4 regions of the Massilia aerilata genome follow, and region 2 is predicted to be linked to each of the others. Evidence: predicted binding sites of a transcription regulator. Region 2 holds the regulator's gene; each other region holds the start of a gene.
The links. The regulator sigma-54, encoded in region 2, starts transcription at its own class of promoters, with help from an activator protein. The targets are predictions, from matches to a motif close to TGGCANGNAANCTGCTTT.

Region 1 (7,481 bases), on a different contig from region 2:
CTATTCGCCCGCCTTCGCCGCTCAGCAGGTCGCCGTCGCGCAGCACGGTGCCGCGCGCGAGGAACAGCGCCACTTCTTCGCCGGACGCCAGCCGGCCTCGCTGGCGGCAGCGCGCGCGCTGGTCCCAGGTCAGGACCATCAAGGCGTCGACCGCCGCGCCGGGCGGGGCATGGTCACGCGCGACCTTCGTATGCAGGGACATCATCCGTGGCTCCTTTTGCTAGAACAGAAAATAACGCTGCGCCAGCGGCAGCACCGTCGCCGGCTCGCACACCAGCAGGCGGCCGTCGGCCCGCACCTCATAGGTCTCGGGATCGACTTCCATGCGCGGGATGGCGCCGTTGTGGATCATGTCGTGCTTGCGCAGGCCGCGCGTGCCGCGCACCGGAATCACGGTCTTGGCCAGCCCGAGCCGGGCGGCGATGCCGTCGTCGTAGGCCGCCTGGGACACGAAGGTGAAGGATTTTTTCAGCCCGCCGGCGTAGGCGCCGAACATCGGCCGCCAGTGCACGGGCTGCGGGGTCGGGATCGACGCGTTCGGGTCGCCCATCAGGCTGGCCGCGATCATCCCGCCCTTGAGCACCATCGACGGTTTGGCGCCGAAAAAGGCGGGCCGCCACAGCACCAGATCGGCGATCTTGCCGGCCTCGATCGAACCCACCGCATGGGCAATGCCGTGCGTGATGGCGGGGTTGATCGTGTACTTGGCCACATAGCGCTTGACGCGGGTGTTGTCGCTGCGCCCGGAGTCGCCCTCGAGCGGCCCGCGCTGGGCCTTCATCTTGTGCGCGGTCTGCCAGGTGCGCAGGATGGTCTCGCCGACCCGACCCATCGCCTGGGAATCGGAAGACATCATCGAAATGGCGCCAAGGTCGTGCAGGATGTCCTCGGCGGCAATGGTCTCGCGCCGGATGCGCGATTCGGCGAAGGCCACGTCCTCGGCAATGGCGGCGTCCAGGTGGTGGCAGACCATCAGCATGTCGAGGTGCTCGTCCAGGGTATTGACGGTGTATGGCCGGGTGGGATTGGTCGAAGAAGGCAGCACGTTGGCATGGCCGACCGCGGCGATGATGTCCGGCGCATGGCCGCCGCCCGCGCCTTCGGTGTGGAAGGTATGGATGGTGCGGTCCTTGAAGGCTGCCAGCGTGGACTCGAGGAAGCCGGCTTCGTTCAGGGTGTCCGAGTGCAACGCGACCTGCACGTCCATGCGCTCCGCCACCGACAGGCAGTTGTCGATCGCGGCCGGGGTGCTGCCCCAGTCCTCGTGCAGCTTCAGGCCGACCGCGCCGGCCTCGATCTGTTCCTCGAGCGGGCGCGGCCGGCTTACATTGCCCTTGCCGAAGAAGCCGAGGTTCATCGGGAAGGCGTCGGCAGCCGCCAGCATGGCGTGGATGTGCCAGGGCCCGGGGGTGCAGGTGGTCGCCGTGGTGCCGACCGCCGGGCCGGTGCCGCCGCCCAGCATGGTGGTGATGCCGGACGCCAGCGCCTCTTCGATCTGCTGCGGGCAGATGAAGTGGATGTGGGTGTCGACCCCGCCGGCGGTGACGATCATGCCTTCCCCGGCGATGATCTCGGTGGCGCCGCCGATGGCCAGGGTCACGCCGGGCTGGATGTCGGGATTGCCGGCCTTGCCGACGCCGGCGATCAGGCCGTCCTTGATGCCGATGTCGCCCTTGACGATGCCCCAGTGGTCGACGATCACGGCATTCGTGACGACCGTGTCCATGACCTGCGCGTGCGGCAGCTGCGACTGGCCCATGCCGTCGCGGATCACCTTGCCGCCGCCGAACTTCACCTCTTCGCCATACACCGCGTGGTCGCGCTCGATCTCGATCACCAGGCCGGTGTCGGCCAGGCGGATGCGGTCCCCTGTCGTCGGGCCGAGCATGTCGGCATAAGCCTGGCGCGAAACGCTCGTCATGCGGATGCCTCCTGGGCGGGCAAGGGGCCGTTCACGCGGCCCTGGAAGCCGACCGCCACGCGCGCGCCCGCCAGCGCGACCAGCTCCACCGTACGCTGCTGGCCCGGCTCGAAACGGACCGCGGTGCCGGCCGCGATGTTCAGGCGCATGCCGAGCGCCGCCTCGCGCTCGAAGCGAAGCGCCGCATTGACCTCGTAGAAGTGGTAATGCGAACCGACCTGGATCGGCCGGTCGCCGGCATTCGCCACCGCCAGCACCTGCGTGCGGCGGCCGGCATTCAGGAGGATCTCGCCCTCTTCCAGGAAGTATTCGCCGGGGATCATGGCATCTCCAATTAAACGATGGGCTGGTGGACGGTCACCAGCTTGCTGCCGTCCGGGAAAGTGGCTTCGACCTGGATCTCCGGGATCATCTCCGGCACGCCCTCCATCACGTCGGCGCGGCCCAGGATGGCGGCGCCCTCGCTCATCAGCGCCGCCACGCTGCGGCCGTCGCGCGCGCCCTCCATGATTGCCGCGCTGATGAGCGCCATGGCTTCCGGGTAGTTCAGCTTCAGGCCGCGGGCGCGGCGGCGCTCGGCCAGCAGTGCGGCGGTGAATATCAGCAGCTTGTCTTTTTCGCGGGGCGTCAGGTCCATGGGCAGCTCCTAGGTATTCCAGATACGCGGCGCCCTGGCGTCAAGGCCCAGCAGGTGCGGCCGCACGGCCTGCCACACGCGCAGCATGGCGGCGCGCGCGGCTTCGCCGTCATTGCCGAGGTAGCGGGCGACGAACACCGATTTCACCTGGCTCATGGCCAGCCCCGGCACGCCGCCGCGCAAGGCGGCTGCCGCCGCCCCCGGCAGCGGCTTGCCGACCGCCAGCAGGGTTGCGCACACGCTTCGCCCATTCAGCCCCAATGGGCTGGCCAGGCCGGCGGCGCCGAGCCTGCCCTGTTCGTGCCAGACCAGGCGGCCGCCCTGGCGGATCCGGGTGCGCTGGGCGATCTGGCCGTGGCTGAAGCGCTCGCCCATCGCGCGCCGCCCGAAGCACATGATTTCGGCGCCGATGTAGCAGGCGCCCTCGCCCAGCTCGACCTCATGTTCGAGCTCGACGCCGGCGCCGTCGTAGAAGATGGTTTCCAGCGGCAGCCATTCGAGGGCGGCGCCGTCGCCGACGCGCAGGCGCACCTCCTGGCGCGATGCGCGGCCCGGCGCGCGATACCATTTGGCGGCGCCGGGCGTCGTCGCGCACACCCGGCTACCGGCGCCCAGCCGAAGATCGAGCGCCAGCTGGTCGCCGCCGACCACACCGCCGGGAGGATGCACGACAATCACATGGCAGGTCCGCGGCCCCTCGGGATACAGCGCCTTCTGGACCCGCAGCGGCCCCGCATGGGCGCGACTTGCGAGCCGGGTCGTTTCACCGTCGAAGGCGAAGCGCAGATCCAGGCTGGCGCGCCAGGGCGGCGCCGGCGGCGGGTCGGAAACCGGAGTCGAAAGAGAGCAATCGCGCATGCATCCTGTTTAGCAGGATGCGTGCCATGCCGGGAAAGGGCCGCCGGATGCGCCTTGACCGCACCCAAACGGGAAATCGCACCAGTGCAGTGCGCCCCGCGGGCTTAAAAACGCACCCCGGCGGACAGCGCCAGCGTGTCGCGGTCCGTCGACGCGTTGTAGTCGCCGCCCCAGATGCCGACGTAGTGCAGGTCGGCGAACCAGTGCTTGCGGTATTCGAACTGGCAGCCGGCCGACACCATGCGCCGTCCCTCGTTGATCGCGAAATCGCCGGACCAGCCCTTCACCTCGTGGCCGAAGCCGGCCGTCAGCTTCGTCTCCAGCTCGGGCGCCAGTTCGGGCAGCCGCGTGTCCATGCGCAGCCGGTAACTCCAGGCATTGGCAGTGTGGTAGCCGCGCAGGCTGCACTGGCGCGCCGCATCGCCCGTCATCACCATGCAGACGCCGTTTACCGGACCGGGGCCGAACACGTCGGCGCGGCCATAGCGGCGCACGGCCTGGTCCGGCAAGCCGGGCGTGTGCTTGCCAACCAGTTCCAGGAGACCGGTCAGCGGCAGGCCGAACACGTTCCAGCGCTGCTGCGCGCTCAGCTGCAACTGGGCCATCGAATACAGGTCGTAGCCGTGGAAGACGGCGCCGGGCGGCACGGCATTGATACTGGCGCGCAGCAGCGACGGCGCGCTCGGGCTGAGGAAAGCCGGCAGCGCGTCGGCCGGCGACAGCATGAAAGGAATCCTTTCGCGCCAGGACAGCTCGGCGCCGAAGCTCGTGGCGCCGGCACGGTGCCGTGCAGTCAGGGCGGTCAAGCCCGCGTTGTCCACGAACTCGGTGAGGAAACGCATATTGAGGCCGTCCGGATCGCCCGGAATCAGCGGCGCCCCGACGCGCGCCGAGCGCCGCATGCTCGGCATCGGCATGCGCCAGCCGTAGCGCGCATGGTAGAGGCCGAATTCGGTGTCGGCGTCCTGCTGCCAGAACAGCGCCAGGCCGCGGTTCGGCGCGCCGGGCTTCACGCTCGGCAGGCGTTGTATGACCGCCCCCTGGGCCACGCGCGCACGGTCGTTCAGGCCGAGCGGCGGGCCGCCCATCACGGCGTTGCAGCCTTCGGCCGCGTAATCGCTGATCGCCCAGAACGTGCCGCAGGTATCGCTCACGCTGGGACGGAAGCCCTGCACGAAAGCTTCCAGCGCCCAGCCGGGCGCGAGGCCGGCGCGCGCGAACAGCATCGGCGCCGCGATCCGTGTCTCCTGCGGCAGGCTGCCGGCACGCCGCAGGGCCGGAAAATCGCGCGGCCCCATGGCTTCCAGGGCCGGCCCGCGCTCGCTCCACGGCGTCAGCTGGCGGCCGGCGCGCAGCAGCAGGCTGCTGGAACCCAGCGCCATGCTGCGCTCGATCCAGGCTTCGCCCAGCGCCACGCCCGAAAAGCGGCCCAGGGGGTCCGTACCCGCATCGCCGAGCGGCTGCCCGACAGCGTAGCGGCTGATCGAATTGCCCCAGGGCCGGGCGTCGTGGCGCTGGCCGTCGTCGTACCAGGCCTCGATGCGCGCCAGCCCGGCAATGCCCGCGCCCTCGTAGCGCAGGTCGAGGTTGCCGAGCCAGGCCCGCGACACCCAGTCGTGGCGCGCATAATTCAGGTTGGCGTCGTCGGCGTTGGCGCCCATGCCAACGCCGACCAGGCCGATGGCGGCCGAGTTGCTGGCGGTGAGCAGGCGCGGATCGGGGGCCTCCAGGCGCTTGACGCCGCCGAAGGCGATGCGGCCGGACAGGCTCAGCCCATCGGTGCCGGCGCATGCAGGCCAGGCAGCAAGGGTGGCTAGCGCCAGCACGCCGGACTTGAGCCCGGGCATGGGAGATGCGTGGGAGGATTGCAGGAACAAGACTGGCTTGATTCGTTTCAACATGCCTCCTCACGGAAGTATTGACACAAATTATATTGCCATACCGATAGAATCCTGGCAATCATCTCCCTTGCTGGAAAGTGCATGCCACGCATTCGCCGTGCTGAGGAAGACCTGGCCGCTCAGGCGCTCGAGCAGGGTCGACTGCTTGAGGCGGTCCATCACCGGCCCCTTGACCTCGGCCAGGTGCAGGCGCACGCCGCGCTGCGCGAGCGTGGCGTTCAGCTCCAGCAGGCCGAACAGCGCCGAAGTGTCGATCGCGTTCACCGCCGACAGCACCAGCACCAGCTCGCGCACGCCTTCGTGCAGCGCCAGCTCTTCCTCGGCGCGGGCGCTGACCGCTTCGACGTTGCCGAAAAAGAGACCGGCATCGACGCGCAGCAGCAACACCCCGCTGCGGGTCTCGGTGTCGTAGCGGTCGACGTTGCGGAAATGCTCGGTGCCGGCGATGCGGCCCAGCACCGCGATGTGCGGCCGGCTCTCGCGCCAGATCATCGCCCCCATCGACAGCAGCAGGCCGACCACGACCCCGGCCTCGACGCCCATCAGCAGCACCCCGCCGGCGGTGGCCAGCAGCGCCAGCGCATCGGCGCGGTCGTAGCGCCAGGCGGTGCGCAGGGTGCCCGACTCCAGCATCCCCAGCACCGCGACGATGATGGTGGCCGACAGCACCGGCAACGGCAGCAAGGCCAGCCAGCCGGTCGGCAGCACCAGGGCCGCGCCCAGCAGCAGCGCGGTGACGACGCCCGCCAGCTGGGAGTTGGCGCCGGCCGAGAAATTCACGGCGGAGCGCGACAGGCTGGCGGTGACGGGAAAGGCGCCGCTCAGGAAACTGCCGATGTTGGCGGCGCCGAGGCCTACCAGCTCGGCGTTCGTCAGCAGCTTCTCGCCCTTCTTCGCGGCCAGCGCCTGGGCGCCGGACATCGACAGCAGGAAGCACATGAAGCCGATCAGGAGGGCCGGCTTGAGCAGCAGCAGCCAGTGCGCGCCGGACGTGGCCAGGTTCAGGTGCGGGAGGCCGGCCGGCACTTGGCCGATGACGCGTACGCCCATCCGGTCCAGGCCCAGCACGGCCACCGCCGCGATCGCGCCCAGCACCACCAGCATCGGCGCCAGGCGCGCGCCGATGTCGGCGCTTGATGCCGGCAGCCCGCAGCGCCGCAGCAGCGCGGCCCCGCGGCGGCGCGCCAGCACCAGCAGCGCCAGCGCGCCCAGCCCCAGCGCGGCGCTGGGCCCATGCCAGTGCGGCGGCGCGGCCCCCAGCAGGGTGCCCAGCTGGTCCCAGGCGATCAGGATCGAGGAGCCGATCGTGAAGCCGTTCATGACCGGGCGCGAGAAGAAATTGGCGAGGAAACCCAGGCGCAGCAGGCCGCAGGCCAGCAGCACCACGCCGGACAGCAGGGCCAGCTGGCCGGCCAGCGCGACGTAGAGCGCGCTGCCCGGCGCGGCGAGCGGCGCCAGTGCGGACGCCGTCATCAGCGAAATGATCGCCATCGGTCCCACCGACTGGCTGCTGCTGGTGCCGAACAGCGCGTACAGCAGCAGCGGCAGGATGCTGGCATAGATGCCCGCGACCGGCGGCAGGCCGGCCACCAGCGCATAGGCCATGCCCTGCGGGATCATCATCATGGCGACCACCGCGCCCGCGGCCAGGTCGCCCGCCAGCCACGCGCGGCGGTAGTTCTTCGCCCAGGCCAGCATCATTGCATCGCCAGTTCGACGCAGTTGCGCCCTGCCCGCTTGGCGCGCGCCATCGCGGCCTCGACCCGCCGGACCAGCGAATCGGCGTTCTCCTGCTCGGCCAGCTGGGCCACGCCGATGCTGACCGTGACGTGGTCGCAACCGGGAATCGCCGCCTGCTCGACCCCGTGGCGGATCTTTTCGGCCATCTTGAGGCCGTCGATCGCGCTGGTATGCGGCGCGATCACGTGGAATTCCTCGCCCCCCGAGCGCACCAGCACATCGCTCGAACGCAGCAGCGCGCGCACGCAGTCGGCCACCGTGCGCAGCGCGACGTCGCCGACCGGATGGCCATAGGTGTCGTTGATCGCTTTAAAACGATCGATGTCGAAGGACAGCAGCGCCAGCGGCGCGCGGTAGCGGCGCGCGCGCTTCACTTCGCGCTCCAGCAGCTCTTCGCCATGGCGGCGGTTGGCGACGCCGGTCA
Region 2 (7,481 bases):
CCAGGGCCAGCACGACAAGCGCCTGGCGTTTGCAGAGTTGCTCGCCAGGACCGGCGTGACGGCGGAGGCGTGCGGCTACATCGGCGACGACGTGATCGACCTGCCGCTGTTCACCCGCGTCGGCTTTGCCGTCACGGTGCCGAGCGGCCATCCGGAAGTGCAGTACCGCGCCCACTACGTGACGAAGAACCCGGGCGGCCGCGGCGCCGTGCGCGAAGTCTGCGACATGGTGATGCGCGCCCAGGGCACCTACGAACAGGCATTGGCGCCGTACTTTGGATAATCCCTCGCAAGCCATGGCGACCACCACCTACGTCAACAAGCGCACCCGGCACCGCTGGCGCCTGCTGGCGCTGATGATGACTGCGCTGTTCTTCGCCTTTGGCAGCTTCTGGCTGGTACAGGTGATGCGCGGCGAGGCGCAGGGGCCGAACGTCAACGTGGGCAACGACCCGGACTACATCATCGACAACTTCAGCTTCGTGCGGATGTCGGAGACCGGCCAGCCGCGCTACGTGATCTCGGGCGAGCGCCTGACCCACCGCCCGAACGACAACACCTCGGACATCGACAAGCCTGTGGTGCAGAGCATGAGCACGGACCACCCGAGCATGACCATGACGGCCGACAAGGCCCACGTCAACCAGGACCAGAACCAGATCGACCTGAGCGGCAACGTCGACATCTCCCGCCCCGGCAGCAAGACCTCGGATCCGCTGCGTATCCGCACCGAGGCCCTGACCGTGCTGCCGGACGAGGAAATCTCGAAAACCGACAAGCCGATCCAGATGACGCTGGGCCATGCCTCCGCGACCGGGGTCGGCATGGTGGCGAATAACGCCACCCAGCAGCTGACGCTGGGCGGGCGCGGCCGGATCGTCTACCCGCCGCGTGGCCAACGCTGACAGGAACAACCTGAAAGGACCGCATTCAATGAAAAAAATAATCGCCGTCGCCATGCTGTCGCTGGCCGCCTTGACCGCTTCGGCCGAGCGCGCCGATTCGCTCAAGCAGGCCCAGATCGACTTCGACAACGGCCACATCGACGAAGCCACCCAGACCCGCATCCTGACCGGTAACGTGGTGCTGACCCGCGGCACCCTGCTGATCAAGTCGGACAAGGCCGTGCTGAAGGAAACGCCGGAGGGCTACATGCTGCTGACGCTGACCGCCGCGCCGGGCAAGACCGCCAGCTTCCGCCAGAAGCGCGACGGCGGCCCCGACCTGTGGACCGAAGGCCAGGCCCAGCGCATCGAATACGACGAGCGCACCGAAGTGGTCAAGCTGTTCGCCAATGCCGTCGTCAAGCAGCTGGAAGGCAAGCGCATGACGAGCGAGGTGAACGGTCCCTTCATCTCCTACGACAACCGCACCGAGCAGGCCAACGTCTTCAACGACGCCAGCGGCGAGAGCAAGGCGGGCGGCGGCCGCAGCACCATCATCATCGCGCCGCGCCGCACCGCGCCGGCAGGGAAGCAGTAAATGAAGCGCGCACTCGCCGCTGCCCTTGCGCTGTTGCTGATGCCGCTCGCGCAGGCCGAGCGGGCGGATGCGCTCAAGCCCTTCAATGTCGAAGGCAACAAGGCGACGATCGACCAGGCCACCCAGACCGTGATCCTGACCGGCAACGTGATCGGCACCCGCGGCAGCATGCTGCTGAAGGCGGAGCGCGCCGAGATCAGGGAAACGCCGGAGGGTTACCGCTCCGTGGTCCTGTTCGGGGCGAACGGCAAGGCCGCGTCGTTCCGCCAGAAGCGCGACGGCGGCGCCGACGAGTGGGACGAAGGCTACGGCGAGCGCATGGAATACGACGAGCGCACCGACATCGTCAAGCTGATCTCGCATGCCACGATCAGGCAGCTCGACGGCCGTACCGTGACCAGGGAGATGAGCGGCCCGTTCATTTCCTACGACGCCCGCAAGGAAGTCCTGTTGAACATGAATGACGTGAGCGGCGCCGACAAGCCCGGCAAGGACCGCGTCAGCGTCACTTTTTACACGCGCCGCCCTACGCCGGCGGCGCCACCGGAAGCAGGAAAGCAATGATGGAAGTACACGCAGACGCCACCCCGACCGCCGTCGCAAGCGGCGGCAGCACCCTGGTCGCCAAGGGGCTGCAGAAAAGCTACGGCAAGCGCCTGGTGGTGCGCGACGTTTCGCTGCAGGTCGCCTGCGGCGAGGTGGTGGGACTGCTGGGCCCGAACGGCGCCGGCAAGACCACCTCGTTCTACATGATCGTGGGCCTGGTGCCGGCCGATGCCGGCGCCATCGTCATCAACGGCACCGACATCACGAGCCTGCCGATCCACCGCCGCGCCATGCTGGGCCTGTCCTACCTGCCGCAGGAAGCCTCGGTGTTCCGCAAGCTGACGGTGGAAGAGAACATCCGCGCGGTGCTGGAACTGCAGCGCGAGAACGGCAAGCCGCTGAGCAAGGCGCGCATCCAGGAACGCCTGGACGAGCTGCTGGCCGAATTGCAGATCGAGAAGCTGCGCGAGAACCCGGCGCTGTCGCTGTCGGGCGGCGAGCGGCGCCGCGTGGAGATCGCGCGCGCACTGGCCACCGACCCGCGCTTCGTGCTGCTGGACGAACCTTTCGCCGGCGTGGATCCAATTGCCGTGATCGAGATCCAACGTATCGTGCGTTTCCTGAAAGAGCGCGGCATCGGCGTGCTGATCACCGACCACAACGTGCGCGAGACGCTCGGCATCTGCGACCGTGCCTACATCATCAACCAGGGCGCGGTGCTGGCCTCGGGCCGGCCCGACGACATCATCGCGAATGAATCCGTCCGCCGTGTCTACCTGGGTGAACACTTCAGGATGTAGTCATGAAACAGACGCTGCAACTCAAGACCTCACAGCACCTTGCGCTGACGCCGCAACTCCAGCAGTCGATCCGCCTGCTGCAGCTGTCCACGCTCGAACTCCACCAGGAGATCGAACAAGTCCTGGGTGAGAATCCGCTGCTCGAACGCCTCGACGATCCGCTCGACCGCTCCGTGCGCCTGCTGGCGGACGGCGCCATCAACAACGGTTCCTCGACCAACACCACGCCCGATGCGCCCCCCGCGTCCGGCCAGGGCGAGGAGAACGGCGGCAGCGGCGGCAGCGAAGCCGAAGGCGGCGACAGCGGCGAAGCCGGCGGCGCCGAGCACGAGATGGAGTGGGGCGAGTCGGGCCATTCCGGCAGCGGCAGCGGCGGCGAGGAAGAGGACGGCCGCCCGCAGCTGGAAGCCAGCCCCATCTCGCTGCGCGAGCACCTGATGGAACAGGTGCGCCTGACCTGCCTCTCGCCGCGCGACTGCGCGCTGGTCGAGATCGTGGTCGACTCGCTCGACGACAACGGCTACCTGGACGAATCGCTGGACGACATCCACGCGCGCCTGCCGGCCGAACTCGAGATCGAATTCGAGGAACTGCGCACCGCGCTGTCGCTGGTGCAGAGCATGGACCCGCCGGGCGTGGGCGCGCGCAGCGCCGCCGAATGCCTGGCCCTGCAGATCCGGCGCATGCCCGGCGTGGCGATGGTGACGCGGCGCATGGCGCTGGTCATCGTCGAACGCTACCTGACCTGGTTTGCGCAGCGCGAATTCAACAAGCTGAAGAAGGCCCTCGACTGCGACGACGAAGACCTGCGCGAAGCCCAGGCCGTGATCCGCCAGTGCAATCCGCATCCGGGTGCGGCCTTCGCCTCCGACGTCTCCGACTTCGTGGTGCCGGACGTGATCGTGCGCCGCGCGAAGGACGGCTGGAGCGTGCAGCTGAATCCGGAAGTGATGCCGCGCCTGCGCGTGAACAGCATCTACGCCGCCTTGCTGAAACAGGGGAAATCGGAATCGCAGCTGAATGCACAGTTGCAGGAAGCCAAGTGGCTCATCAAGAACATGCGCCAGCGCTTCGACACGATCCTGCGCGTGGCGCAAGCTATCGTCGAGCGCCAGCGGAACTTTTTCTCGCACGGCGCAGTTGCCATGCGGCCCCTTGTTTTACGTGAGATAGCTGATACACTAGGTCTACACGAGAGCACAATTTCTCGCGTCACAACTCAGAAATATATGCTGACGCCGCACGGCATGTTTGAGTTGAAGTACTTTTTCGGAAGTCACGTCGCGACCGAGGCAGGCGGTGAAGCATCCTCGACGGCGATCCGGGCTCTCATCGTGCAACTCACAGGAGCAGAAGACCCCAAGAACCCTTTATCCGACAGCAAGATCGCGGAGATGCTAGGGGAACAGGGAATGGTTATCGCACGCCGCACGGTCGCGAAATACCGTGAGGCGCTGAAGATCCCGCCCGTCAGCCTCCGCAAATCCTTGTAATAAGCTGCAGGGCACCCAGATACTGGTTACCTGACAGCGCATCTTCAAAGGAGTGTGTATGAATCTCACTATCAGCGGACATCATCTCGATGTAACCCCAGCAATCCGTGAATACGTACAGAACAAGCTCGAACGCATCACCCGCCATTTCGATCAAGTGATCGACTCCCACGTCATCCTCTGCATAGACAATCTCACCGAGAAAGAAAAACGCCAGAAGGCCGAGATCAACTTGCGTGTTGCTGGGAAGATCGTTCACGTCGCCAGCGCCGCACATGACCTCTACGCGGCGATCGACATGCTGATGGACCGTCTCGACCGCCAGGTCCAGAAGTACAAGCAGATGCTGCAGGATCATAGTCACACAGCACTAAAACGCATGGCCAACGAAGACCTTGAGGGAGGAGAAGCTGCCGCTGCAGCGTGATCGTTCCGCTGGCGCAGCATAGGCAAGACGAAGGGCGCATCTGGCGCCCTTTTCGTTTTTTTGGCCGCGCTACAATACTGCTTTCCCTTTCATAAATAAAAGAACATGAGCGAACACGTGCAGACCCGGCTTGCCAACGGCACCGGCATCATCACCCTGGACCGCCCCAAGGCCCTGAACTCGCTGTCGCTGGAGATGGTGCGCGCACTGACGGAGACCCTGCTGGCCTGGCGCGAAGACGCGAACGTCGCCGCGGTCGTCATCACCAGCACCAGCGAGAAAGCCCTGTGCGCAGGCGGCGACATCCGCTTTTTCCACCAGGCCGGCCATGCGACGCCTGTTGGCGGCAGTGCCTTGCTGGAAGACTTCTTTACCGAAGAATACGCGCTGAACCACCTGATCCATTTTTATCCGAAGCCCTACATCTCGCTGATGGATGGCGTGGTGATGGGCGGCGGCATGGGCATCGCCCAGGGCGGCCCGGACAGCGGCCTGCGCATCGTGACCGAACGCACGAAGATGGCGATGCCCGAAGTGAACATCGGCCTGTTCCCGGACGTCGGCGGCAGCCACTTCCTGTCGCATGCGCCGGGCGCGCTCGGCATGTATCTGGGCCTGACGGGGCTGACCGTCGGCGCCGCCGATGCGCTCTACGTCGGCCTGGCGGATCTGTTCGTGCCGGCTGCCGAACTGGCGGCCTTGAACGGGCTGATCGCGTCCACGCCGGGCGCACAGCTGGCCGAGGCGATCCGCGCCTTTGCGGCGCCGTTTGCGCAGCAGGCCGGCGCGAGCGAACTGTCCGCCCAGCGCGCGCCGATCGACAGGCACTTCGGCGCGGCTTCGGTGGAAGCGGTGATGTCTTCGCTCGAAGGCGACGACGCGCCCTTCGCGCAGAAGGCCCTGGCCGCCATGCGCCAGCGTTCGCCGCTGATGATGTGCGTGACGCGCGAGATGCTGGTGCGCGGCGCTTCGATGGACGTGGCCGATTGCCTGCGCATGGAGCGCTCGCTGGTGCGCCGCAACTTCGAACATGGCGAAGTGCTGGAAGGCGTGCGCGCGCTGGTGATCGACAAGGACAATGCACCGGTGTGGAATCCGCCTTCGCTGGCCCAGGTCACCCCGGAGATGGTGGCGCGTTTCTTCGCGCCGGTATGGCCGGACTGGGCGCATCCGCTGCGGCACCTGGACTGAACACGCGGGCGTGCATTGGCAGTTTTCTTCCTGAGGAGCTTGGACGATGGGACGCCCGACCGATGTAAAGAAAAAGATGCCTGCATCCTGGCAGGAACGCCTGCATGGCAGCCGCTGGGAACTCCAGTCCGGCGGCGCTTCCGGGGCGCAGCTGTTCCGGCTCGAGCCACGTCTAGGTCCGTCCTTGTTCCTCAAGACGGAACGCATCTCGCCCCTGTCCGAACTGGCGGGCGAGGCGGCGCGACTGCGCTGGCTGGCCGCAGCCGGCATACCCTGCGTGCCGGTCATCGATTTTGCCGAAGAGAACGGCCGTGGCTGGCTATTGCTGCACGAGATGCCGGGCAGCGACCTCGAATGCGGTAGCGAAGTCGGCGCCATTCCCGCTTCCGAGGCGGTGCGCCTGATCGCGCAGGCGCTGCGCCAGCTGCATGCGCTCGATGTCGCCGGCTGTCCGTTCGACCACCGCGCCAACGCCCGCATCGCGCTCGCCCATGCACGCATGCAAGCCGGGCTGGTCGACGAGGAAGACTTCGACGAGGAGCACGCTGGGCTGTCACCGGAGACCTTGTTCGCACGCCTGGAAGCCATGCAGCCGCCCACGGAAGACCTGGTTGTGACGCACGGCGACGCTTGTCTTGCGAACCTGATGGTGGACCTGTTCGGCGACATCGCCGGCTGGATCGATTGCGGACGCCTGGGCGTGGCCGATCGCCACCAGGACCTGGCGCTGGCGATGCGCGACATCGCGGATACGCTGGGCAAGAAATGGGTGGCGCCTTTTCTGAAGCACTACGGCATGCAGGCCGATCCGGCGCGCGTGGAATTCTATCGCTTGCTCGACGAGTTCTTCTAAACGACAGATACTGCGTTGCAACATCATCACTGTTTTTGTGCGATGATTTCATCGGGCAATGAATTATTGCCGTATAAAGCACAACAACAGAGGAGTCCGTTTTGTCGTTTCTGATCGTCCTGGCCGCGCTGGCCTTCCTGATGGTGGCCGCCTACCGCGGCTACAGCGTCATCCTGTTCGCACCGATCGCCGCCCTCGGCGCGGTCCTGTTCACCGATCCGTCCGCCGTGGCGCCGGTCTTTTTCGGGATCTTCATGGAAAAGATGGTCGGCTTCGTGAAACTCTATTTCCCCGTCTTCATGCTCGGCGCCGTGTTCGGCAAGGTGATCGAGATGTCCGGCTTCTCGAAATCCATCGTGCAGGCCGCCATCCGCTACATCGGCCGCTCGCGCGCGAACGCCGTGATCGTCGCCGTATGCGCGCTGCTGACCTATGGCGGCGTGTCCCTGTTCGTGGTGGTGTTCGCGGTGTATCCCTTCGCGGCTGAGCTCTATCGCCAGAGCAATATCCCGAAGCGGCTGATGCCGGGCGCGATCGCGCTGGGCGCCTTCTCGTTCACGATGGACTCGCTGCCGGGCACCCCGCAGATCCAGAACATCATTCCCACCACCTTCTTCAAAACCACGGGCTGGGCCGCCCCCGTGCTCGGCACCATCGGCTCGCTGTTCATCATCGTGGTCGGCCTGTCC
Region 3 (7,481 bases), 230 kb from region 2:
CTGCAAGATCGACGGCTTCGGCGCCATGAGCCTGAAATCGGAATTCGTCCGCAAGAGCTGAAGGCAACACCGGCAGCGCCGGGCCGCAAGACGACTGGTCTAATTGGTGCTATCATGAGCTCCATGAACAGCGAACAGCAAAGCGTCCGCCAGCATATCCTTGCCACCGGCCGCAGCATCATCATGGGCAAGGGTTATTCGGGTGTCGGCCTGAACGAGATCCTGTCGGCCGCCGGTGTGCCGAAGGGCTCGTTCTACCATTACTTCAAGTCGAAGGAACTGTTCGGCAAGGCCATGCTCGAAGATTACGTCGATGCCTACCTGGCCGGACTGGAAGCCATGCTCGCCGCCGACGGCAACCCGGGACTGGCACGCCTGATGCGCTACTGGGACAGCTGGCTGGTGCTTGCCGACGACGCCTGCGCCGGCAGCAAGTGCCTGGTGGTCAAGCTGAGCGGGGAAGTCGCCGACCTGTCCGAAGCCATGCGCGAGGTCCTGTTGCAAGGCACGAACCGGATCGTGCAACGCCTCGCGGATTGCATCGCCGAGGGCCTTGCCGACGGCTCGGTCCGGAGCGGCGTGGCGGCCCCGCAGACCGCCCTCGCCCTGTATGAAATGTGGCTGGGCGCGGCCCTGCTGACGAAATTGCGGCGCGAGCCGAGCGCGCTGCAGAATGCGATGCTTGTCACCCGCGCCATGCTGGAGGCGCCGCGCTGAACGGACACGGCGGCATTGCGCCGCCATTTTTTTGCGCAGTTTCTAGACGACCAGTCTAATAGATACATGGCAATATTATCATCAAGAAGGGAATATCAAATGACCCAGGATCGCAAGCGTAACCGCCGCTTCGTACTACAACAGCGTCCGCACGGCTCGCCCGACGCCAACACTTTCCGCCTGGAAGAGCAGCCGGTGCCTGCCCCGCAGGAGGGCCAGGTCCTGCTGCGCACGCTGTTCCTCTCGCTCGATCCCTACATGCGTGGCCGCATCAGCGACGCGCCTTCCTATGCCGCGCCGGTCGAGATTGGCGGCACCATGGTCGGCGGCACTGTTTCGCGTGTCGAAACCTCGCGCAACCCCGACTTTCCGGTCGGCCAGCTGGTACTGGGCTACAGCGGCTGGCAGGATTACGCGCTGTCCGATGGCGCCGGCCTGAACAAGCTGGACGGCGACGTGGCGCAGTCTTCCCGCGCGCTCGGTGTGCTGGGCATGCCCGGCTTTACCGCCTACATGGGCCTGCTCGACATCGGCCAGCCGAAGGCCGGTGAAACCGTGGTAGTCGCAGCCGCCAGCGGCGCGGTCGGTTCGCTGGTCGGACAGATCGCGAAGATCAAGGGTGCGCGTGCGGTCGGCATCGCCGGCGGCGCCGAGAAATGCCGCTACGTGGTCGAAGAACTCGGCTTCGATGCCTGCATCGACCACCGCGCGCCGGATTTCGCGCAGCAACTGGCGGACGCCTGCCCGGACGGCATCGACGTGTATTTCGAGAACGTCGGCGGCGCCGTGTTCGACGCCGTGCTGCCGCTGCTGAACACCAGAGCGCGGATCCCGGTGTGCGGCATGATCGCCGACTACAACGCCACCGCCCTGCCCGCCGGCCCGGACCGCCTGGGCCTGCTGGCGCGCACCATCCTCACCAAACGCATCCGCATGCAGGGCTTCATCATCTTCGACGACTACGGCCATCGCTACGGTGAATTCTTCCAGCAGATGAGCGAGTGGCTCCAGCAAGGCAGAATCAAATTCCGCGAAGACATCGTCGACGGCCTGGAAAACGCCCCGCAAGCCTTCAACGGCCTGCTCGAAGGAAAGAACTTCGGCAAGCTGGTCATCCGTGTTGCCCAAGATTGATCCCCACACTGAAAGGAAACGAAAAATGAAAAAGATTCTGATGGTACTGACCTCCCACGACCAGCTCGGTGACACCGGCAAGAAAACCGGCTTCTGGCTGGAAGAGTTCGCCGCGCCCTATTACGCGCTGAAGGATGCAGGCGCCGCCATTACCGTGGTCTCGCCGGCCGGCGGCCAGCCGCCGCTCGACCCGAAAAGCGACGAGCCGGACGCGCAAACCGATGCCACCCGCCGCTTCAAGGCCGACGCCGATGCGCAGCGCGTGCTGGCCTCGACCGGCAAGCTGTCGGAAGTGAAAGCCGACGACTTCGACGCCGTGTTCTACCCGGGCGGCCACGGCCCGCTGTGGGACCTGGCCGAGGACAGGGATTCGATCGCCCTGATCGAGGCAATGGCGGCGGCCGGCAAGCCGGTGGCGGCGGTCTGCCACGCGCCGGGCGTGCTGCGCAAGGTGAAGGCGGCTGACGGCAGTCCGCTGGTCAAGGGCAAGAAGGTGACCGGCTTCACCAACACCGAAGAAGATGCGGTTGGCCTGACCCAGGTCGTACCCTTCCTGGTCGAGGACATGCTGAAGCAAAACGGCGGCGAATATTCGAAAGGCGCGGATTGGCAATCCTATGTCGTCACCGACGGCAAGCTGGTGACCGGCCAGAACCCGGCCTCGTCGGAAGCGGGTGCGGAAGCCCTGCTGAAGCTGCTGGCCTGAGTAGCGTAGTCGGACTGCCGGGTTCGACGGCACCGTGGAGCGACTTCGTTTCCCGAAAAAAAACGCCAACCGCGCAGGTTGGCGTTTCGGTTACTGCCGCCGTGCGATCGGCGGACGCATTGCCGGAAACTCAGGACTTACGGCGCCGCGCCACCGCTCCGCCCAGCAGGCCAAGCGCCAGCAGGGCCATCGAACCCGGTTCCGGCACGGCGGTGCCCAGCACCTGCACATTGAAATCGGAAGCCTTGTCCCAGCCGTTGCCCAGGCTCGTGAACGAATCCACCGAGATCGCGCTGCCGCCGACCATATGCGCTTCCCACAGCAGGTCGTCGGCGCCCTGTTGCGGGGTGCCGCTGAGCGCGGCGTTCGAGGCGCTCATGAAGGGAATCACGTAGTCGCCGCCGGTACCGTCCAGGAAGAACATATAGGTCTGGCCGGCGCCGAGCGTCAGGTTGACCGCAAAGTCGATCTGGGTCAATGAGCGCGTGGCGCCACTGGTGGTGGTGTAGCTGGCGCCGCCCGGGTAAGTGGTCGGGGTCGCGGTGTAGGTGCTGGAAATCGACGTCAGGCTGCCCGGACTGCCGCTGCTCAAGCCGCCAATCAGGGATACCGTCCCGGTCGGCCCGACCGTCCAGATGCGAATGGTATTGATGTTCCAGGTTGCCCCGGTGGTGTTGGTGAAGGTATCGCCCTCGACCCAGTAATCGCCCCGCTGGTAGCCGGCGTCGGTCCAGGCGACGTTCGAGCGGTTGGCGGTATTGAGATTGAGGTTATCCGACGGCAGGCCGCGGTCCACGAGCACATCCGCGTATGCGGCGCTCATCATTGCAAAGGACATCGCCACTGCGCCAATGGCGGAAGCAAAGCGCTTGGTAGTCAACATCAGGTTCTCCCCAGAATGAATGTTTAGGTGACTGCTCTTGCGGTATCTGGGGTATGCAATTTACAGGCCCGGTTCCTGCAGGTCCTTAATAAACAAGTATTTGCACGAATATTATGCAAGACGGCTCAGTCACCCGGCATAACCGGAAAAACCTGTCAATTTTTTCGACAAGGTTTGGACATCAAGCCGCCAGCCGCAACTCGATCCGCTCGATCACCTGGTGTACATCCTCGGGCGGCACCGGTGGGCTGAAGTAATAGCCCTGGCCGATATGGCAGCCGTGCGCCAGCAGCCAGTTCATCTGCTCGCGCGTCTCCACCCCTTCCGCCACGATATTCATCTTCAAGGCATTTCCCATGGCGACGATCGCCTGGGTCAGCTTTTCCGCGTTCGAGTCTTCCAGCATGCTCTGGGTGAAGGACTGGTCGATCTTGAGGCACTGCAGCGGCAGCTGGCGCAAATAGCTCAGCGAGGAAAAGCCGGTGCCGAAATCGTCGAGCGCGGTGGAAATGCCGGTCTCGTTCAGCGCCCGCAACACGTTCTGGGTCTCGTCGAGCTGGCGCATGAAGCAGGATTCGGTCACTTCGACCTGCAGCGCGTGCGCCGGCACCTGGTATTCCTCCAATAGTTCGGCCAGGTAGGCGACCAGGTTCGGCGACAGGATATCCGCGATCGACAGGTTGATCGCGACCGGCAGCGGCGCCAGGCCATGGCTCAGCCAGTTGGCCTGTTCCGCGATCGCATTGCGCATGACCCAGCGGTCGATGCGCAGGATCTGGTCGCTGTGCTCGGCAATCGGGATGAAGGCGCCGGGACTGTTCTGGCCCCGGGTCGGGTGGTTCCAGCGCACCAGCGCCTCGAGGCCGACCACTTTCCGGCTGATCAGGTCCACCTTGGGCTGGAACACCAGCGACAGCTGGTTGCGCTCCACCGCTTCGTCCAGGTCGCGCTCGAGCAGGTAGTAGTCACGCTGGCTCGCCGCCATCGCCAGTTCGAAGACCACGCTGCGGCTGCGGCCCCGGGACTTGGCCTGGTACAGGGCCAGGTCGGCGTGGCGCAACAGTTCGCTCACCGTGCGGCCATGGCCTGGCGGAATCGCCACGCCCACTGAAATCCCCAGGCGGAACTGCTGTCCCTTGATGTCGAAGGGTGCGGCCACCGCCTGATGCAGGCGCTCCGCGAAAGTCAGGGCCGTGGCGGCGTTCGGGTGCGGAATCTGCAGCAGGAGCATGAATTCATCGCCGCCCAGGCGGGCCAGCAGGTCGAATTCCCGCACCACCGCCTTCAGCCTCAGGCTCAGCTGCTGCAGCACCAGGTCGCCGGTTTCATGGCCGTAGGTGTCGTTGATCTTCTTGAAGTGATCCAGGTCCAGCAGCATCAGCGCGGTGTTGTAGCGCGTATCGTCGAGGCGCCGCGCGACCTCGTCCTCCATGGCCCGGCGGTTGTACAGGCCGGTCAGGTGGTCGTGGTGGGCGCGCCAGTGCAGGGTTTCCTGCATCTTCCGGTTGGCCCGCAGCTTGTTCACCTCGCTCAGGATGCGCAGCAGGTTCTGCAGCGCGTCGGCGTCGATCTGCTGCCATGGGTCCGAATGGCCCTTGACCGATTCCTTCCACTCCGCAAACGAGCGCCGCGGTTCCAGCCTGACGCGGCCATCCGGCAGCGCGACGATGTCCTTGACCGGCTCGCCGCCCCAGCGCACCTGCTGCACCGCTTCGGCCCGGGTCATGAAGCAGAAGATCAGGTCGCCGTCATGCCGCTGCGCCAGCAGCAGGCCCGCCGCTTCCGGCAGCAGCAACAGGGATTTCCTGGGCGAGGTCAGCAAGTCGTCCCACATCCGCACGCCCGGACTGGTGTTGCGGCTGTCCAGGCGCGACGCGACTTCGTCCAGTATCCGGTGGATGGACCCCTTGCGCTTTCCCGGCCCGCCCAGGCAGGCCAGGGTCCCGATCTGCACGCCCATGGTGTTGGCATTGAACGCCGGCAAGAGCTTGGGCAGCCATAGGTCCAGCTCGGCCGCGATATCGCCATCCTGGATCAGGGCCTGGTGAAACTCGTTCATCAGGCGATCCAGCATCAGGCGATGGCGTACCGCCTCCAGGTTGCTCAGGCCCTCGATGCGCATGTTGGTGATTTCCGCCAGCAGTTCCGACAGGTGGCGCATGCCGTCGCGCAGCTGGTGCGGCGGCGTGCGGGGGCTGTGGTGATGGCAGGCGATCAGGCCCCAGAGCTTGCCTTCGCAGACGATCGACAGGGTCAGGGTGGCGCGCACGCCCATATTCCGGAGATAGGACAGGTGCACCGGCGACAGGCCGCGCAGCATGCAATGGCTCTGGTCGAGTGTCTCGCCGTTCGGCAGCAGCGGGGGCTGCAGCGCATCCATGGGGGCTTCCACGTCGGCCAGCACGCGCAGCTTGTTGGCCAGGTAAAGCGCGCGCGCCTGGCTGGGAATGTCGGACGCGGGAAAGCGCAGTCCCAGGTATTTTTGCGGGTGGCCCTGCGCGGTGCGCTCGGCCACGACCTCGCCGCTCCCATCGGCCCGGAAACGGTAGATCATGACGCGGTCGAAGCCGCTGATTTCCTGGACCACCTTCACGCACTCGCCAAAGAAAGCCTCCAGCCCTTCGGCGCGGCGCAGCCGGCCCATCACTTCCGAGAAATCGGAAAAGATCTCGTTCTGCCGCCGCAGCTCATCCGCGCCGGCGTTCACCGGCAGCCATTCGAGCACCGCCACCGTGCCGCGCCGGTGCCCGAGGCATTCCCATTGCGTCGCGGCGATCTCTTCCTGGCTGGCGCAGGTCCGCTCGAAGCGGGGACGCCAGGGCAGGTTCACGGGATGCGAGGTGGGCAGCGCGGCGATGTCGAGCGGATCGCCCCCGCCGGCGCCGGCCACCCAATCGGACAAGGGCCCGGCGATCAGCGCATTCGCATCCTGCAAGCCCGGCCAATGGCGCACGATGCCGGCCGAGACTTGCACGATGGCCCGGCTCGCGAGATCGACGACCGTCATGAAGCCATAGGACTGCACGGCGCCCAGCAGATGAATTTCTTCCTGTGCACAGGTTTCTTCCAGTGCCGCCGGAATGGTGTCGTCATGCACACCCGGGCTCATGCTCGTTCGTCCTCCCACACGTTGAAGCGGCGCCAGCGAATTAGACACCCGGCAGGAAGGATGGTTCTCGACGCGGAAATGCAAAACGCCAACCCATGCAGGTTGGCGTTTTGACTGTTGCGGCTCGTGCGATCAGTGGAAGAACATGTAGATCAGCACCAGGACGATTGCGGGAACGCCCAGAATCCATGCCAGGAAATATTTGCCCATGATCGTGCTCCTTTGAAGGTTGTGCGATGAGTACGGCTCCATGGTGCCTCGGGCGCATGTCATTGTCCGTACGCTAATACACAAAGTGCGCGGGGCTTCCTCCTACACGGCTACAATGGCCGCGCAGTTCAAGCAGTCCCCCACTGAATAGTTCACAGGAGATGTCCATGAAAACGCTCGGTCTTGCTTCTGCATTCCTCGTCACCTTCCTCTCCTTCTCCGCCCACGCGGCCGACCAGTCGGCGCCCGTCATGAAAAAGGACGGCATGCTGGTCGACATGAAAGGCATGACGGTCTACACCTTCGACAAGGACGCCGCCAACAGCGGCAAGAGCGCCTGCAGCGGCGGCTGCGCGGCCAACTGGCCTGCCGTCCAGCCCGGCGATGCGGCGCCCAGCGCACCCTACTCGGTGATCACCCGCGACGACGGCAGCAAGCAGCTCGCCTACAAGGGCAAGCCGCTGTACACCTTCGTCAAGGACAAGAAGCCGGGCGACAAGGCCGGAGATAAAGCCATGAACGCCTGGCACGTCGTGACCGATTGATCTAGCGCGGTGGCGCCGGCATGCGCCGGCGACGCACGCTAGCTGTTGTGATCGTGCTCGCCGGAGGCGTGCCCGAGGCCCATGCCGAGGCCCATGCCCATGCCGCCTCCGCCGCCATCGGCGCCCCCACCACCTCCACCGCCACCGCCTTTACCGCCGCCACCGCCCTCACCACGG
Region 4 (7,481 bases), on a different contig from region 2:
CATGATCGCCGACGACGAAGCGCCGATGCGCGACCTGCTGCGCGCCCGCCTGGCCGCAGTCTGGCCGGAACTGCGCATCGTCGCCGAGGCCGCGAACGGTGTCGAAGCCGTGGCGCTGGGCGAACAGCACAAGCCGGACATCGCCTTCCTCGACATCCGCATGCCGGGCCTGAACGGCATCGAGGCGGCGCGCCGGCTGTACCAGCGCTCGCACATCGTGTTCGCCACCGCCTACGACCAGTACGCGCTGGACGCCTTCGAACAGGGCGCGCTCGACTACCTCTTGAAACCGGTGAGCGCGGAGCGCCTGGCCACGACCTGCGCGCGCCTGCGCAGCCGGATACAGGCCCACTCACCGGTGCAGCCGGACATCGGCCAGCAGCTGGCGAAGCTGACCTCGCTGCTGGAACACAAGGGCGCCGAAAAGCCAACGGCCGGCTACCTGCGCTGGATCCAGGCCCAGGTCGGCGCCAGCCTGCGCATGGTGAGCACGCGCGAGGTCCTGTTCTTCCAGTCCGACGAAAAGTACACGCGGGTGCAGACGGCCAGCGCCGAATTCCTGATCCGCAAAACGCTGAAGGAGCTGGCCGAGGAGCTCGACCCGGACGAGTTCTGGCGCATCCACCGTTCGACCCTGGTGCGCGTGGACGCCATCGGCGAAGTCGCGCGCGACCTGCGCGGACGCCATATGCTCAGGCTGCGCGGCCATCCCTTCGAGCTCGAAGTGAGCCGCAATCACACCTATCTGTTCCAGCAAATGTGAGAGGAAACCACCATGCCATCCGCAGCCATTCCCTGCATGCGTTACCGCGACGCCCCCGCCGCCATCGACTGGCTGTGCGAGGCCTTCGGCTTCCAGTGCCAGATGGTGGTGCCGGGCAGCGGCGACGCCATCGCCCATGCCCAACTGGTCCTGAACGGCGGCATGATCATGCTGGGCTCGGCCGGCAAGGACAACGAATACGGCAAGCTGCTGGTGCAGCCGGACCAGATCGAGGGCCGCCAGACCCAGACCGTCTACCTGCACGTGGACGACGCGGACCGGGTCTGCGAGCGCGCGCGCAATGCCGGCGCCCTGATCCTGCAAGAGCCGGCCGATACCGCATACGGCAGCCGCGAGTTCATGTGCCGCGACCCCGAAGGCCACATCTGGAACGTGGGGACCTACGATCCCTGGAAGCCGGAGACGGATAGTTAGCCGAACAGGCCTTCGTCGGAACCATCGCCGTCGAAGAAGCCGCCGGTGCTGTCCAGCGTCCCGCTATCGTCCAGGCCGCTGTCGAACAGGCCTTCCGAGGCGACCTCGCCCGAGCCGCTGTCCAGCAGATGGTTGCCGGAGCCGCCGCCGATGTCGCCCAGGCCGGCCTGGTCGGCCAGCGGGCTGCCCGACTGGTCGCTGAACAGGTTGTTGCCCGGGTCGTCGCCATTCAGCAGGCGGTTGCCGCCGCCCTGGTCATGGTGGTGGAACATGTTGTCCAGGCCATGGAACAGGAAATTACCCGCGGCCACGCCGGCCGCCGTCGCCGCGATCGAGCCCAGCAGGCCGCCGCCACCGCCCAGGAAGCCGCCGGAACGGGCGCCGAACATGCCCCCCATCATCGACGGCTGCTGGTATTGCGGCTGGTATTGTTGTGGCGGGTAGTCGCGCGGATCGCGCTGGTATTCGCGCCGCTCCTGCTGCATCTGCGCGCTCGCAGGATGCGATGAACCGCTGTTGCCCCAGGCATTCGCATCCAGGAAGCGCCTGTCGCCCTGCTGGGCGGACTGCAGCTGGTTTTGCAGCTGCGCAATCTGGTCCCTGGCATTGTTCAGCGCCTGCTCCTGCAGCAGCGAGCGCTGCACCAGCAGGTAGGCGGCGTCCGGCTGCTGGGCGACCGCGCGCTGGATCAGCGCATCGGCCTCCGGGTCCTTCTGGAGTCCGCGCGCCTGGATCAGCTGGCTCAGGAAATCGTGCAACATCTGTGAATCTTTCGGGCTCATGACTTTGCCTCCTTAATATGATTCCGGATAGGCCTTCATGTTGAGGGCGTGATCAGGATTTCAAGTCGCCGCAGCCACTTTACGCGCTTGCCGCGCCGGCTGCGGATTCGGAATCGGGTTCGGGTTCGGGTTCGGGTTCGGGTTCGGGTTCGGATTGCCGGCGCCGGCGCGCGCCTCGGCGGCCGGCGCATCGAATGCGAACGCGTCCGCCTCGTGCACTTTCCAGGCGCCCTCCCCCGTCAGGTGCAGCACATGGGTATGGTGGCGCAGGACGGCGGGCCGGTGCGCGATGCTGATCAGGGTCGTGCCGCTGTCGCGCAGGCGGGCGTACAAGGACGCTTCGTTGGCGCTGTCCAGCGCGCTGGTCGCTTCGTCCAGGATGACGATGCCCGGCGCATGCACCAGCACGCGGCCGAAGGCCAGGCGCTGCTGCTCGCCCACCGACAGCAGCTTTTCCCAGTCCTCCACGGCATCCAGGCCGCCCACGCGCTCGGCCAGGCGCGGCAGGTGGACCTGCTCCAGGATCTCCAGCAACTGATCGTCGCTCAGGCCGGTGTCTGCGCTGGGATAGATCAGCTGGCTGCGCAGCGTACCCGCCTGCAGATAAGGCTGCTGGGGCAGGAAGAAGCAATCTTCGATGGGCGGATGGTGGATCGCGCCGCTGCCCGTATGCCACAGGCCCGCGATCGCCCGCAGCAGCGAACTCTTGCCGCAGCCGCTGTCGCCGGTGATCAGGAGCGCGTCGCCCGGCTTCAGTACCAGGTTCAGCTCCTTGATCAGGACGCGCTCGGATTGCGGCGGATGCAGGGTCAGGGCTTCCAGCGTCAGGTGCCGGGCCGGATGGCGCTCGATGCGCGGATGCTTGCCTTCGTCGGGGTACTCCTCGGCCACGCCGGGCAGCACCAGCTCGGACAAGGCCTGCAGGCGGCCGATGCCGGCCACGAAACGGCTCAGGCTCTCGAAGTTGTCGACGATGACGCCCACCGCGCCCAGCACCGCGGTGAAGGCGCCCGCGGCCTGGATCGCCCGCCCCACTTCCAGCTCGCCCGACAGCACGCCGTCGGCCAGGATCACGCCGGGCAGCACCAGGGTCAGCTGGCTGAAGGTGCGCTGGAAAAGGTTGAGATTGCGCTGCTTCCGGATCAGGCGCGCAAAATTCTTGATGACCTTGTCCAGCTTGCTGTCGATGTGGACCCGCTCCTGCGCTTCGCCGCGGTAGAAGGCGATCGATTCGGCGTTCTCGCGCACGCGCATCAGGCTGAAACGGAAGTCCGCCTCGCGTCGCAACTGCCAGAAATTCAGGTGGATCAGCGGGGTGCCGAAGACCCACAGGGCGATCGCGGTGCCGACCGTCGCATACACGGCCAGCACGCCGACCAGCAGGTGCGAGATCGACCACAGCACCGCGCTGAAGGCCACCAGCTGCATGATCGACCCCAGGAAGATCAGCAGGAAGTTGATCGACCTGCCCGTGAACGTGTTGATGTCCTCGCTGATGCGCTGGTCGGGGTTGTCGATGCCGCTGTCGGCCCCGATTTCATAGTACTTGCGGCCTTTCAGGTAGCCGTCGAGGAAGCGGCCGGTCAGCCAGCGCCGCCACTGGTTCGCGAACAGGTCGCGCATGTAGTAATAGAAGGCGTAGACCGGCACCGCGAAGGCCAGCACGAACAGGCACATCCGCACCGACTTCCAGAAGCGCGGACCCTCCTTCGCCGCCAGCGCCGAGGTCATCTCGCCGGACTGGTCGTTCAGCATCACGGCCAGCTTGGTCTCGACCAGCATCAGCACGATCAGGAGCAGCAGCAGGACCCAGGCTTTCTTCTTTTGCTCCCCCAACCAGTACGGTTTCGCCACGCTGAGGAATTGCTTCCATGCATCGACCGACAAGGGGGCGGCGCGGCGCCGCCTGGGAGCCGGACCTTCATCGGTCTCGGCTTCAGTGGATGCGGAAAATGGATTTCTCATGGTGGTGCCGCCGTCTCTGCATGGTTTATGTCCCAAGCATACGAGGTGGCACGAGCCCGTTCAGTGCGGAAACGGACATAGCAGGAATACTCAGAAGATCGCTTGCCAAATGTCAAATTGACGCTTCAACATGACACGCGAGCATTATGAAACATTGATACAAATTAATGTCGATTTTCCTTACACAATATTTACGTAACACATTTAACATACGTAAATATCATTTAAATCAATTACTTAGCTTGCAGGCACAATAGTTGCTTCATGAGGTCTAGCTCTTCAGTATGCCTACTTCTCAGAATAAAAGAGATATAAGAAAGGTCCAAAATGTCACTCAAACCGCTCAGCGCAGTCGTTTCAAGCTATATCGCACTCCTGGCCGTCTCGGCCAGTGCACATGCCGGCGTCGTCACCGCAAGCCAGGATTTTACTGTGGCCGTATCCGCGCCTGCTTTGAGCGGCACTGGAAAAACGAGCCAGAAAACCTCGGTGACGACGAGCTTCAACCAGTTCGATGCCAGCAAAGGTGTGCTGACCGGCGTGAACATCGGCACGAAGACCGCAGCGACCAGCGTGCAGAACACCAGCGTCGATTTCAGCTACAACAGGAATACGCCTAACGGCACCACCACCGGCGCCGTGCAGAGCACGATCGGCTTCGACGCCGCAGGCGCAAGCGATAGCGCAGCGTCGACGCCAAGCAAGACCACGGTGAATTGCACACGCACGGTGGCGGCGCCCAACACGGCGGCAAAGTGCGGCAGCGGCCCCGTACTGAACACCAACAACACCGTTGCAGCGGCATCGGGCAAGGCTGCCGGCACCATGCCCGACGAGCTCTCCAAAGCGGTCGATAACGCCTATCTGAACGATTATGTCGGCGCCGGCATGGTCGACGTCACCGAGTCGCTCGAAGTCAACGCCAGCAATTCAGGCGCCATCGGCGGCGCCACGGTGACGACCAAAGCGAACGCCACCTGGAACGGCGCGACGACGCTGAGCTATACCTATCTGGAGCATGCAAGCGCTGGCTTCGACGGTATCGCCGGCGATACGCTGGATCTGGATTTCGGTTCGTACAATTTGGGGGACAAGGTCGGCAGCCTGAATTTCTCGCTGGCTAACCTGCTTGGCAACCGCGTCGCACTGAGCCTGATCAAAATCAGCCAGACCGGCGACACCGCGAATCAGTTCCTGACCAACCTGGACATGTTCGACGATTTGATCGCCGGCGGAAGCACCCTGTTCCAGGCTGATTTCTCGGCAAGCGCGGTCGGCATGCACTATGCCAGCTACGTTCTGACTTTCGGCGACTATGCACCGGACGCGGCGTCGAGTTCGCTGTATGCGGGATCGACCCTGAACCTGAATCTGTATGGCGCAGTCCTGGCGCCGGCGAATCAAAACGTCGATGTGCCGGAGCCGGCCTCGATCATGTTGCTGGGCCTGGGCGCGGCTGCCTTCGGCCTGAGCCGCAAGCGCCGTCAGCGCTGAACGCGCGCGCGTAATTCCTGCTCGAGCGTCGCGTCGCGGCCATAGATATCCGCGACGAAGATCGGCCTGCCCTCATTGTCGACGATGGCGGTGGCGTAGATCAGCGCGACCGGCACCGCATTGACCAGGGCGACATGGCGGGTCGGTCCCGGCTGCAGCGCCTCCTGGATGGCGTCGGCGCTCCACTTGCCCTGCCCGCCCAGCACGAACTGGGCCAGCGCGGCCGGATGTTCGACGCGGATGCAGCCATGCGACAGGTCGCGCCGGCTGCGTTCGAACAGTTCGCGCGCCGGCGTCGAATGCAGGTAGATGTCCATCGGGTTCGGCATCGCAAACTTGATCGCGCCCAGCGAATTCTTCGGCCCCGGGCGCTGGCGCACGCGGGCCTTCCCTGCTTTCAGATCGGCCACGCTGGCGTTTGGCGGCACCGTCTCCATGTCGTGCTGCGTCAAATAGGCGGGGTTGCGCTCGAGCCTGGGCAGGATCTCCCTGTCGAGAATGCTGCGCGGGACGTTCCAGTACGGGTTGAATTCCAGGTAGCGCATCTGGCCGACGAACAGCGGCGTCTCGGTCTTCACCGCGGCGCCGACCACCACCCGCATCTCGAGCGGCGGCTCGGCGCTGCCGTTCTGGAAGGCCCACAGGCGGTACATCGGCAAATCGACGACGATCAGCGGGCCGCGGCCGAAATCCGGCAGCCAGCGCAGGCGTTCGAGGCTCAGTTCGAGCTGGCGCACACGGCGCGCGGGCGACACGTTGAGCGCGGCGATGGTGCCGCGGCCCAGCACGCCGTCGTCAAGCAGCCCATGGCGGGCCTGGAAGCGCCGCACGCCCTCTTCCAGCTGCTCGCTGTAGATGCCCTCCGCCGGCGGCGGCGTATCGGGCGGCAGGTCGCCCAGCAACACCAGGCGCTCGAACAGCGCCTGCGCGGCCGGGTAGGCGCCGCCGGACGCCAGCTTGCCACTCGGCGCCGGCAGCGCCGGATACGGCTTTTTCGAGAGCGCGCGGTATTGCGCCAACGCCGCCTTGACCTGCCCGTACTGGCGGATCTGCGGCTCGGCCGCCTTCACCGCGGCCTGCAGGCGGCCAGCCGCGAGGCCGCCACGCAGGCGCTCGACCGGATCGTACTGCTTCAGGCGCGGATCGGGAAGGCGGGTGTGGTATTCGGAACGCACGCGGCCGACGCGCAGGTCGGCCAGGTAGTGCAGCATCGCCGATGTGAGCGCGACGTCGAACTTGGCGGCATCGGCGCCGCCTGCGCCGAGCTGCTTCTGCAGCGCGTCGGCGCCGTAGTCGCGTGGATCGAGACCCTGCAGCGCGGCCTGGCGCAGCACCCACAGGGCCGCGGCGGCGGTCGAGGGATTCCAGGCAAGCGTGTATTTGCGCGGCGCGTAGAAGCGCTCGAGCCAAGCGCGTTCGTCGTAGGGACCTATGGGCGTTGCCGGGCTTCGCGACGCCTGGAGAGCCAGGTCATGGATGACGGCGGGGACGGGTTGTGCGAAGGTCCTACTGGGTGCAAGCGCCGCAGCTGCGCAAAACGCGAGCGCGGCGCCGATTTTCTGGCTGAATTTCATCGGTACTTCCGGACATCGGCAACCGGTCGTTGCCGACGTCCATGATACCAGTTACTGGTTCAGGTCCCAGCCACCGAAGGCGTTCGGGAGCTGGCCGGCGGCGGTGGTCTCCATCAGGTCGCCCTTCAGGTTGGTCAGCACCACCGGCAGCTCGTTACCGCCCAGCTCCAGGGTCACCTGGCGGCAGGCGCCGCAGGGGGCGATCGGGCCGTCGGTGTCGCCGATCACGGCCAGGGCCGTGAAATCGCCCGGCTTGTAACCGCTGGCGATGGCCGAGAAGAAGGCGGTGCGCTCGGCGCAGTTGCACAGGCCGTAGGACGCGTTTTCCACGTTACAGCCGCGGAAGATACGGCCGTCCTTGCATTCCAGCGCGGCGCCGACCTTGAACTTCGAGTACGGGGTGTAGGCCAGTTCGCGGGCGGCGCGGGCTTCTTCGATCAGTTTTTGGTAGTTCATGTGGACTCCATG

Region 1: a site for sigma-54 is predicted at 3,426-3,443, ahead of ACFPO9_RS02905 (urease accessory protein UreD). Genes of this name have one in related genera too.
Region 3: a site for sigma-54 is predicted at 3,493-3,510, ahead of ACFPO9_RS16035 (PEP-CTERM sorting domain-containing protein). Genes of this name have one in related genera too.
Region 4: a site for sigma-54 is predicted at 4,192-4,209, ahead of ACFPO9_RS20630 (choice-of-anchor E domain-containing protein). Genes of this name have one in related genera too.

Annotation. Positions count from the first base shown of each region.
Region 1 is NZ_JBHSMZ010000001.1:647,130-654,610, forward strand. It holds gene ureE (urease accessory protein UreE) at 1-205, opposite strand, end outside; gene ureC (urease subunit alpha) at 221-1,921, opposite strand; gene ACFPO9_RS02895 (urease subunit beta) at 1,918-2,244, opposite strand; gene ACFPO9_RS02900 (urease subunit gamma) at 2,256-2,558, opposite strand; gene ACFPO9_RS02905 (urease accessory protein UreD) at 2,568-3,416, opposite strand; gene ACFPO9_RS02910 (DUF1302 domain-containing protein) at 3,521-5,317, opposite strand; gene ACFPO9_RS02915 (SulP family inorganic anion transporter) at 5,345-7,015, opposite strand; gene ACFPO9_RS02920 (GGDEF domain-containing protein) at 7,015-7,481, opposite strand, start outside.
Region 2 is NZ_JBHSMZ010000010.1:104,899-112,379, forward strand. It holds gene ACFPO9_RS15030 (KdsC family phosphatase) at 1-283, shown strand, start outside; gene lptC (LPS export ABC transporter periplasmic protein LptC) at 297-905, shown strand; gene lptA (lipopolysaccharide transport periplasmic protein LptA) at 934-1,482, shown strand; gene lptA (lipopolysaccharide transport periplasmic protein LptA) at 1,483-2,046, shown strand; gene lptB (LPS export ABC transporter ATP-binding protein) at 2,046-2,828, shown strand; gene ACFPO9_RS15055 (RNA polymerase factor sigma-54) at 2,831-4,321, shown strand; gene hpf (ribosome hibernation-promoting factor, HPF/YfiA family) at 4,380-4,748, shown strand; gene ACFPO9_RS15065 (enoyl-CoA hydratase/isomerase family protein) at 4,854-5,939, shown strand; gene ACFPO9_RS15070 (APH(3') family aminoglycoside O-phosphotransferase) at 5,986-6,792, shown strand; gene ACFPO9_RS15075 (GntP family permease) at 6,894-7,481, shown strand, end outside.
Region 3 is NZ_JBHSMZ010000010.1:330,874-338,354, reverse strand. It holds gene ACFPO9_RS16055 (zinc ribbon domain-containing protein YjdM) at 1-61, shown strand, start outside; gene ACFPO9_RS16050 (TetR/AcrR family transcriptional regulator) at 124-717, shown strand; gene ACFPO9_RS16045 (NADP-dependent oxidoreductase) at 817-1,851, shown strand; gene ACFPO9_RS16040 (type 1 glutamine amidotransferase domain-containing protein) at 1,877-2,557, shown strand; gene ACFPO9_RS16035 (PEP-CTERM sorting domain-containing protein) at 2,688-3,440, opposite strand; gene ACFPO9_RS16030 (bifunctional diguanylate cyclase/phosphodiesterase) at 3,622-6,549, opposite strand; gene ACFPO9_RS16025 (COG4315 family predicted lipoprotein) at 6,921-7,304, shown strand; gene ACFPO9_RS16020 (hypothetical protein) at 7,343-7,481, opposite strand, start outside.
Region 4 is NZ_JBHSMZ010000016.1:264,524-272,004, forward strand. It holds gene ACFPO9_RS20610 (LytR/AlgR family response regulator transcription factor) at 1-763, shown strand, start outside; gene ACFPO9_RS20615 (VOC family protein) at 776-1,198, shown strand; gene ACFPO9_RS20620 (DUF2076 domain-containing protein) at 1,195-1,980, opposite strand; gene ACFPO9_RS20625 (ABC transporter ATP-binding protein/permease) at 2,041-3,945, opposite strand; gene ACFPO9_RS20630 (choice-of-anchor E domain-containing protein) at 4,273-5,439, shown strand; gene ACFPO9_RS20635 (L,D-transpeptidase family protein) at 5,430-7,013, opposite strand; gene ACFPO9_RS20640 (cytidine deaminase) at 7,065-7,469, opposite strand.